3 regions of the Pseudomonas sp. PDNC002 genome follow, and region 1 is predicted to be linked to each of the others. Evidence: predicted binding sites of a transcription regulator. Region 1 holds the regulator's gene; each other region holds the start of a gene.
The links. Region 1 encodes LexA, which represses DNA repair genes until DNA is damaged. Its sites were predicted from a motif close to CTGTNTNNNNANACAG; they were not measured.
Positions count from the first base shown of each region.

Region 2: the regulator LexA is predicted to act here: its motif matches at 1,443-1,458, upstream of imuA (translesion DNA synthesis-associated protein ImuA).
Region 3: the regulator LexA is predicted to act here: its motif matches at 1,269-1,284, upstream of recN (DNA repair protein RecN).

Region 1 covers NZ_CP070356.1:5,313,828-5,317,080, forward strand. The annotation lists gene nagZ (beta-N-acetylhexosaminidase) at 1-80, opposite strand, end outside; gene JVX91_RS23940 (L,D-transpeptidase) at 90-614, opposite strand; gene JVX91_RS23945 (TetR/AcrR family transcriptional regulator) at 672-1,388, opposite strand; gene lexA (transcriptional repressor LexA) at 1,650-2,264, shown strand; gene sulA (SOS-induced cell division inhibitor SulA) at 2,278-2,751, shown strand; gene JVX91_RS23960 (hypothetical protein) at 2,797-3,036, opposite strand; gene JVX91_RS23965 (DUF6586 family protein) at 3,146-3,253, opposite strand, start outside.
Region 2 covers NZ_CP070356.1:4,614,293-4,617,545, forward strand. The annotation lists gene JVX91_RS20815 (ATP-dependent DNA helicase) at 1-650, shown strand, start outside; gene imuA (translesion DNA synthesis-associated protein ImuA) at 1,557-2,171, shown strand; gene JVX91_RS20825 (DNA polymerase Y family protein) at 2,179-3,253, shown strand, end outside.
Region 3 covers NZ_CP070356.1:82,971-86,223, forward strand. The annotation lists gene dnaK (molecular chaperone DnaK) at 1-468, opposite strand, end outside; gene grpE (nucleotide exchange factor GrpE) at 559-1,122, opposite strand; gene recN (DNA repair protein RecN) at 1,308-2,984, shown strand; gene fur (ferric iron uptake transcriptional regulator) at 3,078-3,253, opposite strand, start outside.

The sequences.
Region 1 (3,253 bases):
ACTTCCGGGTGGCGCAGGATCTGGCGGTCCTCGGCGGTGAGCCAGGTGCCGCCGATGTCGAGCATCAGGGAGCCTTGCATGCGTATTCCTTAATCCAGTTGCGCCGCCCGCCAGTCGGGGCAGGCGGCTTCATCGATACGAACCCGGCAATGGAGGGGAACGCGGGGAAAGAGTTCCAGCAGGTCGTCATTGCGCAGGCGGATACAGCCGTGGGAAAGCGGCGTGCCCATAGGCTCGCAGTCCGGCGTGCCGTGCAGGTAGATATAGCGGCGGAAGGTATCGACCTCGCCCATCCGGTTGCGCCCCAGCTCGCAGCCGCTGAGCCAGAGGATGCGCGAGAGGATCCAGTCGCGCCCGGGAAACGCCGCGTGTAGGTCGGGCGTCCAGGTCTCGCCGGTCCAGCGTCGCCCTTTCAGCACTGCGCCCTTGGGCAGCTCGTCGCCAATCCGGGCGCGAACCTGATGCAGGCCGCGTGGCGTACAACCGGAGCCGTTGCGCTCCCCCGCGCCATTGGCAGCAGTGGAAACCTGCACGCGCACGACCAGGCGCCCTGCGGCAAAGCCGTAGAGCATCTGGTCAGCAACGGAAATATGGAGGAGATCGAGAGCAGCCATGGCCGGCTACTTTAGCCGATCAGGACAACGCAGCCCAGCACAAGGCTGGGCCGAGGATTACACCTTGGCCGGTGCCGGCGCGGTGCTGGATTTGGTGCGCGGCTTGAGCTGGGCGCCGGCCAGCGAAGGATCGCTGACACCACTGTCGGCACGCATGCCAGCGGCGAGGAACGGCACCATCAGGCGCATGACCTGCTCGATGGAAGTGTTCACGCCAAAATCGTTCTCAGCCATGGCACGCAGGGCCTTGATACCGGACATGCTGAACACCGCAGTACCCAGCATGAAGTGCACGCGCCAGAACAGCTCCAGCGGCGGCAGACGTGGCGCTGATTCGTTTACCAGCAGCATGTAGCGACGGAATACCTTTCCGTAGACCTCTTCGAGGTACTTGCGCAGGTGACCCTGACTCTGACTGAAGGCCAGTCCGAGCAGGCGCATGAAGATCGACAGGTCGTTACCACTGCGAGGCTTCACCGCCATCGCCTGGACCACGAGCAGTTCGAGCAGCTCTTCCAGGCTGGCGCGCGGCGCGTCCGGCTTTGCCTGGCGGCGATCCAGCTCCTTTTCGAGACTGGCGCAGAACGGACCGAGGAAGCGCGAGAAGACCGCCTGGATCAGCGCCTTCTTCGAGCCGAAGTGATAGTTCACCGCAGCGAGGTTCACCCCCGCCTTGCTGGTGATCAGACGCAAGGAGGTTTCGGCGAAGCCTTTCTCCGCGAACAGCTGTTCCGCAGCATCCAGGATGCGTTCGACGGTTTCCGACTGGGCCATGGCTACTCCGCCTGACAAACACTTGTTTGAAACATACGTTTCAGCATCTTCTATTGTCAAGCAAAGTGCGATGGATTGTTACCAATATCATGGCAATGCGACGAGACGCCGGGTTCGCATAAGACTAATTAGCAAGACGCCCGCCAGCCGCCAAAGGTTACATGCACGAACGTTCCACTGACAGCCGCGCGAAATAAGCATTGCCAGCCCGCCATCACTGTATATAATTCCAGTCACTGTATAAAAAGCCAGAGTATGGACATGCTGAAGCTCACGCCGCGCCAAGCCGAGATCCTCGCCTTTATCAAACGCTGCCTGGAAGCCAACGGCTACCCGCCCACCCGCGCGGAAATCGCCCAGGAACTCGGCTTCAAGTCGCCCAATGCCGCCGAGGAGCACTTGAAAGCCCTCGCCCGCAAAGGCGCCATCGAGATGACCCCGGGCGCCTCCCGCGGCATCCGCATTCCCGGCTTCGAGCCCAAGGCCGCCGCCAATGACGACGAGCTGCCGATCATCGGCCGCGTCGCCGCCGGCGCACCGCTCCTGGCCGAGCAGAACGTCGACGACACCTGCCGCATCAACCCCACCTTCTTCAATCCTCCAGCCGACTATCTGCTACGCGTGCGCGGCCAGAGCATGAAGGACGTCGGCATCATGGACGGCGACTTGCTCGCCGTGCACGTCACCCGCGAAGCACGCAACGGCCAGATCGTGGTTGCCCGCCTGGGTGAAGAGGTGACGGTGAAGCGCTTCAAGCGCGAAGGCAGCAAGGTCTGGCTGCTCGCCGAAAACCCCGAGTTCGCGCCCATCGAGGTCGATCTCAAGGAACAGGAACTGGTCATCGAAGGCTTGAGCGTCGGCGTGATCCGTCGCTGAACAGGAGACATCCATGCAGTACCCGCAGCCGCTGAACCTGCCGCAACTCCCGCTGTTCCAGGAAGCACTCTGGGCGAGCGGTACTGCTCCCCTGCTCCCGGAGCTGATGGAAGATGAACCCGCCGACGACGAGAGCGCCTTCAGCGAGATCTCCCTGCGCGGCCTGCCCGGTCAATGCCTGACCTTGCTGGCCCCGATGCTCCGTGAGCTCAGCGAGGAAAGCGACTCGCGCTGGCTGACGCTGATCGCACCGCCCTCCAGCCTGACGCCGGACTGGCTGCGCAAGGCCGGCCTGAACCGCGAGCGCATCCTGCTGCTCCCCGCCCGAGACCAGGCGGCAGCACAGGCCCTGGCCTGCGAGGCGCTGCGCCTGGGCAACAGCCATACCGTAGTGAGCTGGCTGAACCTCAGTGCAAAAGCGCGCACGCAGCTGTCCCGCGCCGCCGTTGCCGGTCAGGCGCAGAGCCTGAATATTCGTCTGGGTTGAAGCAGAAGCCTCGCCGCGAACGCGGCGAAGCGGAATAACTGAATCTCAGTGCAGGACGCGCGGACCTTCCTCGTCCATGCTCACGTCACCACCTTCAGCGAGACGGCCCGCCATCTGCACGCCGACATTGAACATCGCCTTGGCGATCTCGATATGCTGGCCTTGCAGGAAACCCTTGGCATCAGCGGAAAACTCCAGGGTCACCAGCGCCTCCTCTTCGTCCGCACGACGCAGCACGATACGCCCGTCAGGCAGCTCGACAATTTCCAGAAATGAGGTTGGCATAGCGACGTTCTCCACAGCAGAACGCGTAGTGTAACAGCCACATTCGCTACGCCCTAGCCAAAGGTGTCACTGCCCGACCGGAAGGCCAGCATGTGAAGAGCAGCGGGAATCAGAGCTCGGTGAGGGACGCGCGGAAGCGCAGCACCAGCTCTTTCAGGGATTTGCGCCAGGCTTCCAGCTCATCGTTGCCCAGCTCGACCGACGCATCCTCATCGAC
Region 2 (3,253 bases), 700 kb from region 1:
AGCAGCTGGAAGTCCACGCGCTGAGCAACCTGTCCACCCGCTACCAGCACCGCGAGGCCAGCCTGTCGCCGATCAGCACGCTGATGGCCCGGCAGTTCTGCGCCCGCCCCGGCAACTACCTGGCCTTCTTCAGCAGCTACGCCTACCTGCAGCAGGCGCTGGAACGCTTCGCCGCCGAGCACCCGGACATTCCACGCTGGGTGCAGTCGCGCAGCATGAACGAGCTCGAGCGCCAGGCCTTCCTCGACCGCTTCACCCCGCACTCGCAGGGTATCGGTTTCGCCGTGCTCGGCGGCGCGTTCGGTGAAGGCATCGACCTGCCGGGCGACCGCCTGATCGGCGCCTTCATCGCCACCCTGGGTCTGCCGCAGGTGAACGAGGTCAACGAGGAGATCAAGCAACGCATGCAGGGCATGTTCGGCGATGGCTACGACTACACCTACCTGTTCCCCGGCCTGCAGAAGGTCGTCCAGGCGGCCGGTCGGGTGATCCGCACGCCCACGGATTCGGGGGTGATCTATCTGCTCGATGATCGATTCAACCAGCCGGCGGTGCGGCGGTTGTTGCCGGGGTGGTGGAAGCCGGAGCGGCTGAAACTCGTTGCCGATCCGCCGCGTTCGAAGGAGCCGCAGGGGTTTCTGTTGCTGTAACCCTTCGCGCGAATTTTCCGGCCTTTTGTAGGCCTTGTGCCGCGCGGTTCGCGAGTAAGGACTAGGTGTCCCTTCGGTTCTGCGAAGAGTGCTCCGAGCGTCCCTGTAGGAGCGAGCTTGCTCGCGCCCCCCGCCTGATGCCGGCCCTGCCGGAGAATCGCGGAGAAGCTCCGCTCCTACAAGGTCAAAAGCCCCTCACCCTAACCCTCTCCCGCAAGCGGGAGAGGGGACTGTTCTGAGCAGGGTGAAACCATTGTGTCAGCTGGCACGGATGGCTCCTTCTCCCCGTGGGAGAGAGGACCGTTTGGTGCAGGATGAATTTTCGGCATCAATTGGTACGAACGGCCCCCTCTCCCTCGGGGAGAGGGCTGGGGTGAGGGAGAAGCATCGGCACGGACTTCCTCGGAAAGACAGTTGCTCCTGCTAAACGAAAAACCGGATGTCCAGGGCAAGACCTTTGCCCTCTTTGGGTGGGGCGAAACAAGCAGTTCGTGCATATCGAAGCGACGCAGCCCCCCAAACTTAAGCATCGTGGAAAAAGCCCCTCCTGCAAGATCAAAAGCCCTCACCCTAGCCCTCTCCCGCAGGCGAGAGAGGGGACTGTTCGGCGCAGGATGAAGCTTCGGCGTCAGCCGGCACGGACGGCTCCCTCTCCCTGGGGAGAGGGCTGGGGTGAGGGGGATGTACTGGCACAGACTTGCCGACAGTGGCAGTTGCTTCTACCGGTCTCACCCCGCACACCAAACCACCACCAGACCAACCGCCATTGACGGCACCATCTCACGAGATAAACTGTATATACATACAGTTATTTCCGAGCAATCCCATGCAACTCCCATCCATCTTCCTCCCCCGGCCCTCCCGCCGGACGCATGACCGTCGCCGCTCGCCGGCCGGGAGGCCGTGATGGGTAGCGTGGTCGCGCTCGACACCCTGTTCCACCAGCGCCAGGTCTGGAAAGGCCAGCCCCAGGGCCTGCCACCCAGCCAGCAACCCACCGGCCACGCCGTGCTGGACCAGGCCCTGCCCACCGGTGGCTGGCCGGAAGCCGCCCTCAGCGAAATCCTCCTGGCCCAGGAAGGCATCGGCGAGCTTCAGTTGGTCTGGCCAACCCTCGCGCGACTCAGTGCAGCCGGCGAGCGCATCGTGCTGGTCGCCCCGCCCCACGTGCCCTACCCGGCCGCCTGGCAGGCGGCCGGCGTGATGCTCGATCAACTGGCCATCGTCCGCGCCGAAGGCCGCGATGCGCTCTGGGCCGCCGAACAATGCCTGCGCTCGGGCAGTTGCGGCGCCGTGCTGTGCTGGCCGCAGCAGGCCGATGACCGCGCCCTGCGCCGCCTGCAGGTGGCCGCCGAAACCGGGCAGACCCTGGCCATCGCCTACCGCTCGCAGCGCGAAGCGCTCAACCCCTCGCCCGCCGCCCTGCGCCTGGCGTTGGACGCCACCCCGGCACAACTGCGCGTACTCAAGTGCCGTGGCGGGCTGGCGCCGGCGCGGCCCATCCCGCTGCCCTGGCACTGAGGTCGTCATGCTCTGGGCCTGCATTCTCCTGCCGCAACTGGCAATGGACGGCGTGCTGCGCAGCCGTCCCGAGCCGGACGCCGCCCTGGCGCTGCTCGCCGGGCCGACGCAGCGCCGCGTGCTGCAAGCGGTGAACCCGGCGGCGCGGGCGCTGGGGCTCAAGCCCGGCCAGTCGCTCACCGCCGCCCAGGCCCTGAGCCGCGACTTCGCCACCGCCGACTATGACCTGCACGAGGTGGAGCGCTACCAGGACCTGCTGGCCGCCTGGGCCTATGGTTTCAGCTCGCAGGTCAGCCAGCACTACCCGCGTGCGCTGCTGCTGGAGGTGCAGTCCAGCCTGCAACTCTTCGGCCCTTGGCCGCGCTTCGAGGCGCGTCTGCGCGAGGAGTTGAACGCACTGGGCTTCCGCCACCGCATCACCGCCGCGCCCAACCCGACCGCCGCGCGCATCCTCGCCAACGGCCACGACGGCCTGGCGATCCACGACAACCAGCAGTTGCGCCAGTACCTGGGCAGGATGCCCCTGGAGCGCCTGGGCCTGGAGCGCGACGCCGCCACCTCGCTGGGCCGCATGGGCCTGCGCAGCCTGCAGCAGCTGCTCGCCCTGCCGCGCGAGAGCCTGGCCCGGCGCTTCCCGCCGCAGGTGCTGCGGCAGGTCGACACCCTGCTCGGCCAGCGCCCGCTGGCCCTGGAGTTCTACCGGCCGCCGGACAGCTTCGAGTCGCGCATCGAGCTGAACTTCGACGTGGAATCCACCCAGGCCCTGCTCTTCCCGCTGCGCCGCCTGACCGCCGACCTCGGCGCCTTCCTCGCCGGGCGCGACAGCGGTGTGCAGCGCTTCGTCCTTCATCTGGAATACCACGACGGCCCGGATACGCCGATGCCGGTGGGCCTGCTCAGCGCCGAGCGCGAGGCGGCGATGCTCTTCGAATTGGCTCGCGGCCGCCTGGAACAACTGCAACTGCGCGCCCCGGTACACAGCGTGCGACTTATCGCCGACGATTTGCCGCCCTTCGTGCCGCAGCACCGCGAACTATTCGACGACCGCCCGCAGCAATCCCAACCCTGGGAACAGCTGCGCG
Region 3 (3,253 bases), 1.2 Mb from region 1:
GTCCTTGGTGGCCTGACGCTGGCTGTCGTTGAAGTAGGCCGGAACGGTGATGACCGCTTCGGTGACCGGCTCGCCCAGGTAGTCCTCGGCGGTCTTCTTCATCTTCTTCAGGACTTCGGCGGAGACCTGCGGCGGAGCCATCTTCTGGCCCTTGGCCTCGACCCAGGCGTCGCCGTTGTCAGCCTTGACGATCTTGTACGGGACCATCTTGATGTCTTTCTGTACGACGTCTTCTTCAAAACGACGGCCGATCAGGCGCTTGACGGCGTACAGTGTGTTGGTCGGGTTGGTCACCGCCTGGCGCTTGGCCGGCTGACCTACCAGGATTTCGCCGTCGTTGGCGTAGCCGATGATCGACGGGGTGGTACGAGCGCCTTCGGCGTTCTCGATGACCTTGACGTTACCGTTCTCCAGGATGGACACACAGGAGTTGGTGGTCCCCAGGTCGATACCAATGATTTTGCCCATATTTCACTCTCCAGAAATTAGATTCCGCGCTGACCCTGTTGCGGGTCTTTGGCTCGGTTGATTACCCAGATGGGGACCGGGTGGTGGATTTCAAGCCTTCTCGTCGATCGAAGGCGGAGTTTGTTCGGGTGCCTTGCTGACCACGACCATGGCCGGACGCAGCAGGCGACCGTTGAGCAGGTAACCCTTCTGGAACACCTTGACCACGCTGCCCGGCTCGAGGCGGATGCTCTCTTCCATGGCCATGGCCTGGTGGTGTTCGGGGTTGAACGGCTCGCCGTGCGGGTCGACCGGCTCGAGGTTGTAGCGCACCAGCGTGTCGTGGAACATCTTCAGCGTCAGCTCGATGCCTTCGCGCATCGGCTTGATCGCCTCGTCTTCCGGGTTCGACATTTCCAGCGCGCGCTCGAGGGTATCGACGATCGGCAGCAGGTCGCCGGCGAATTTCTCCAGGGCGAACTTGTGCGCTTTTTCCACGTCCTGCTCGGCGCGGCGGCGGACGTTCTGCAATTCGGCGACGGCGCGCAGGCTCTGGTCCTTCGCCGCGGCTACCTGTTCTTCCAGTTCCAGCACGCGGGCGTTCAGGTCTCCGGCGGCGCCGGTTTCCGGCTGCTCGTTGAACTGGGAATCCTGAGTCTGTTGTTCGTCAGACATGCCACTCTCCTAAAAAAGAAAATAAGCCTTTGAAAACAAAGCGAACCCGATGGTCCGCGGCTCTGCCGACTATATGGGGCGCAATTTTTCGAGTTCAAGGGTCATGACACCCTGTCGACAGGGAGAATTGCCACCGGCAAAAAATACTGTATAAATAACCAGACATTTCCTCGGAGCCGCCGCCCATGCTGGTTCACCTGTCCGTTCACAACTACGCCATCGTCGAGCATCTCGATCTCGAGCTCGCCGCCGGCATGACCGTGATCACCGGCGAAACCGGCGCCGGCAAGTCGATCATGCTCGACGCCCTCGGCCTCGCCCTGGGCGACCGCGCTGACAGCGGCGTGGTGCGCCCCGGCTCCGACAAGGCAGACATTCTCGCCAGCTTCGATGTCAGCGCGATTGCCGAAGCCCGCGACTGGCTCGCCGAGCGCGACCTTGAGCAGGACGGCCCGTGCATCCTGCGCCGGGTGATCACCGCCGAAGGCCGCTCCCGCGCCTACATCAACGGCACACCGTGCCCGCTGGGCGACCTCAAGCACCTGGGCGAGTTGCTGATCGATATCCACAGCCAGCACGAGCACCAGTCGTTGCTCAAGGCCGACACCCACCGGCGCCTGCTGGATGAGTTCGCCGGCAGCCAGGACCTGGCGCGCCAGGTACACCTCGCTGCGCAGCGCTGGAAGCAGACCCGCCAGGAGCTGGATCGCCTGTCGCGCAGTGGCGACGAACAGCGAGCCCGCCACCAACTGCTCAGCTACCAGCTGGAAGAGCTGGAAAACCTCGGCCTGGGTGACAACGAACTGGAGTCGCTGGAAGCCGAACACAAGACCCAGAGCAACGCCGGTAGCCTGATAGCCGCCTGCCGCCAGGTAGTCGAGCTATGCAGCGAGAGCGATGCCGGTAACGTCCTCTCCGCGCTGACCTCCAGCCTCAATCGCCTGACGGCGTTCCAGAGCCAGCCAGTCGCCCTGAGCGAAGCGGTGAACCTGCTCTCCAGTGCACAGATCCAGGTCGAGGAAGCCATCGGTGAGCTGAACCGCTTCGTCGATCACTTCGATGCCGATCCGTTGCGTCTGCAACAGCTGGAAGAGCGCATGGATGCGATCTACAGCCTGGCGCGCAAGCACCGCGTGCAGCCCCATGAGCTGCAGAACCTGCAACAAAACCTACTGGATGAACTCGAGGCCCTGAACGCCGACGACGAAGCCGTCGAGCGCCTGGGCGACGAGTTGGCCGCTTACGCCCGTCATTATCAGGAGAAAGCCGAAGAGTTGAGCCGCATCCGCCAAGACGCCGCGCCGCTGCTGGCCAAGGCAGTCGAAGTCGAGATGCAGCGCCTGGGCATGCCGGGCGGGCGGTTCGCCATCGAACTGCGCGAAGCCACCTCGGACGAGCCGCAGGTAAACGGCCTGGAACAGCTGGAATTCCTCGTCAGCGCCAACCCGGGCCAGCCGTTGAAAGGCCTGGCGAAGGTCGCCTCGGGCGGCGAATTGTCGCGGATCAGCCTGGCGATCCAGGTGATCACCGCGCAGACTTCGCGCACTCCCACCCTGGTCTTCGACGAAGTGGACGTCGGCATCGGCGGCCCCACCGCGGAAGTGGTCGGCCAATTGCTGCGGCGCCTGGGTGATCGCGGCCAGGTACTGACAGTCACCCACTTGCCGCAGGTTGCCGCCCAGGGTCACCAGCACCTGTTCGTGCACAAGGACCGCGACACCAGCGAGACCCGCACCGCCGTCGCCAACCTGAAGAAGGCCGAGCGCATCGAAGAAATCGCCCGCATGCTCGGCGGAGTCGACCTGACCAAGGAATCCCTGGCCCACGCGCGCAAGATGGTGGATTCGGCCGTCCAGGGCTGATTCCTTCTATGTAGGAGCGAGCTTGCTCCTACAAAAGAACCGCGCAAACGAAAACGGCGACCCGAGGGTCGCCGTTTTTGCATCCGCGTACGCTTACTTCTTCTTGCGCACGTAGAGCACCAGGTTGTGATCGACGAGCTCGAAGCCGCGCTCGCGAACGATCTCCTTCTGGCGTTTCTCGATTTCCGAGTCCATGAACTCGATGACTTCGCCGGTATCGACGCAGACCATGTGGTCATGGTGGCCGCTGTCCGCCAGCTCGAAGACGG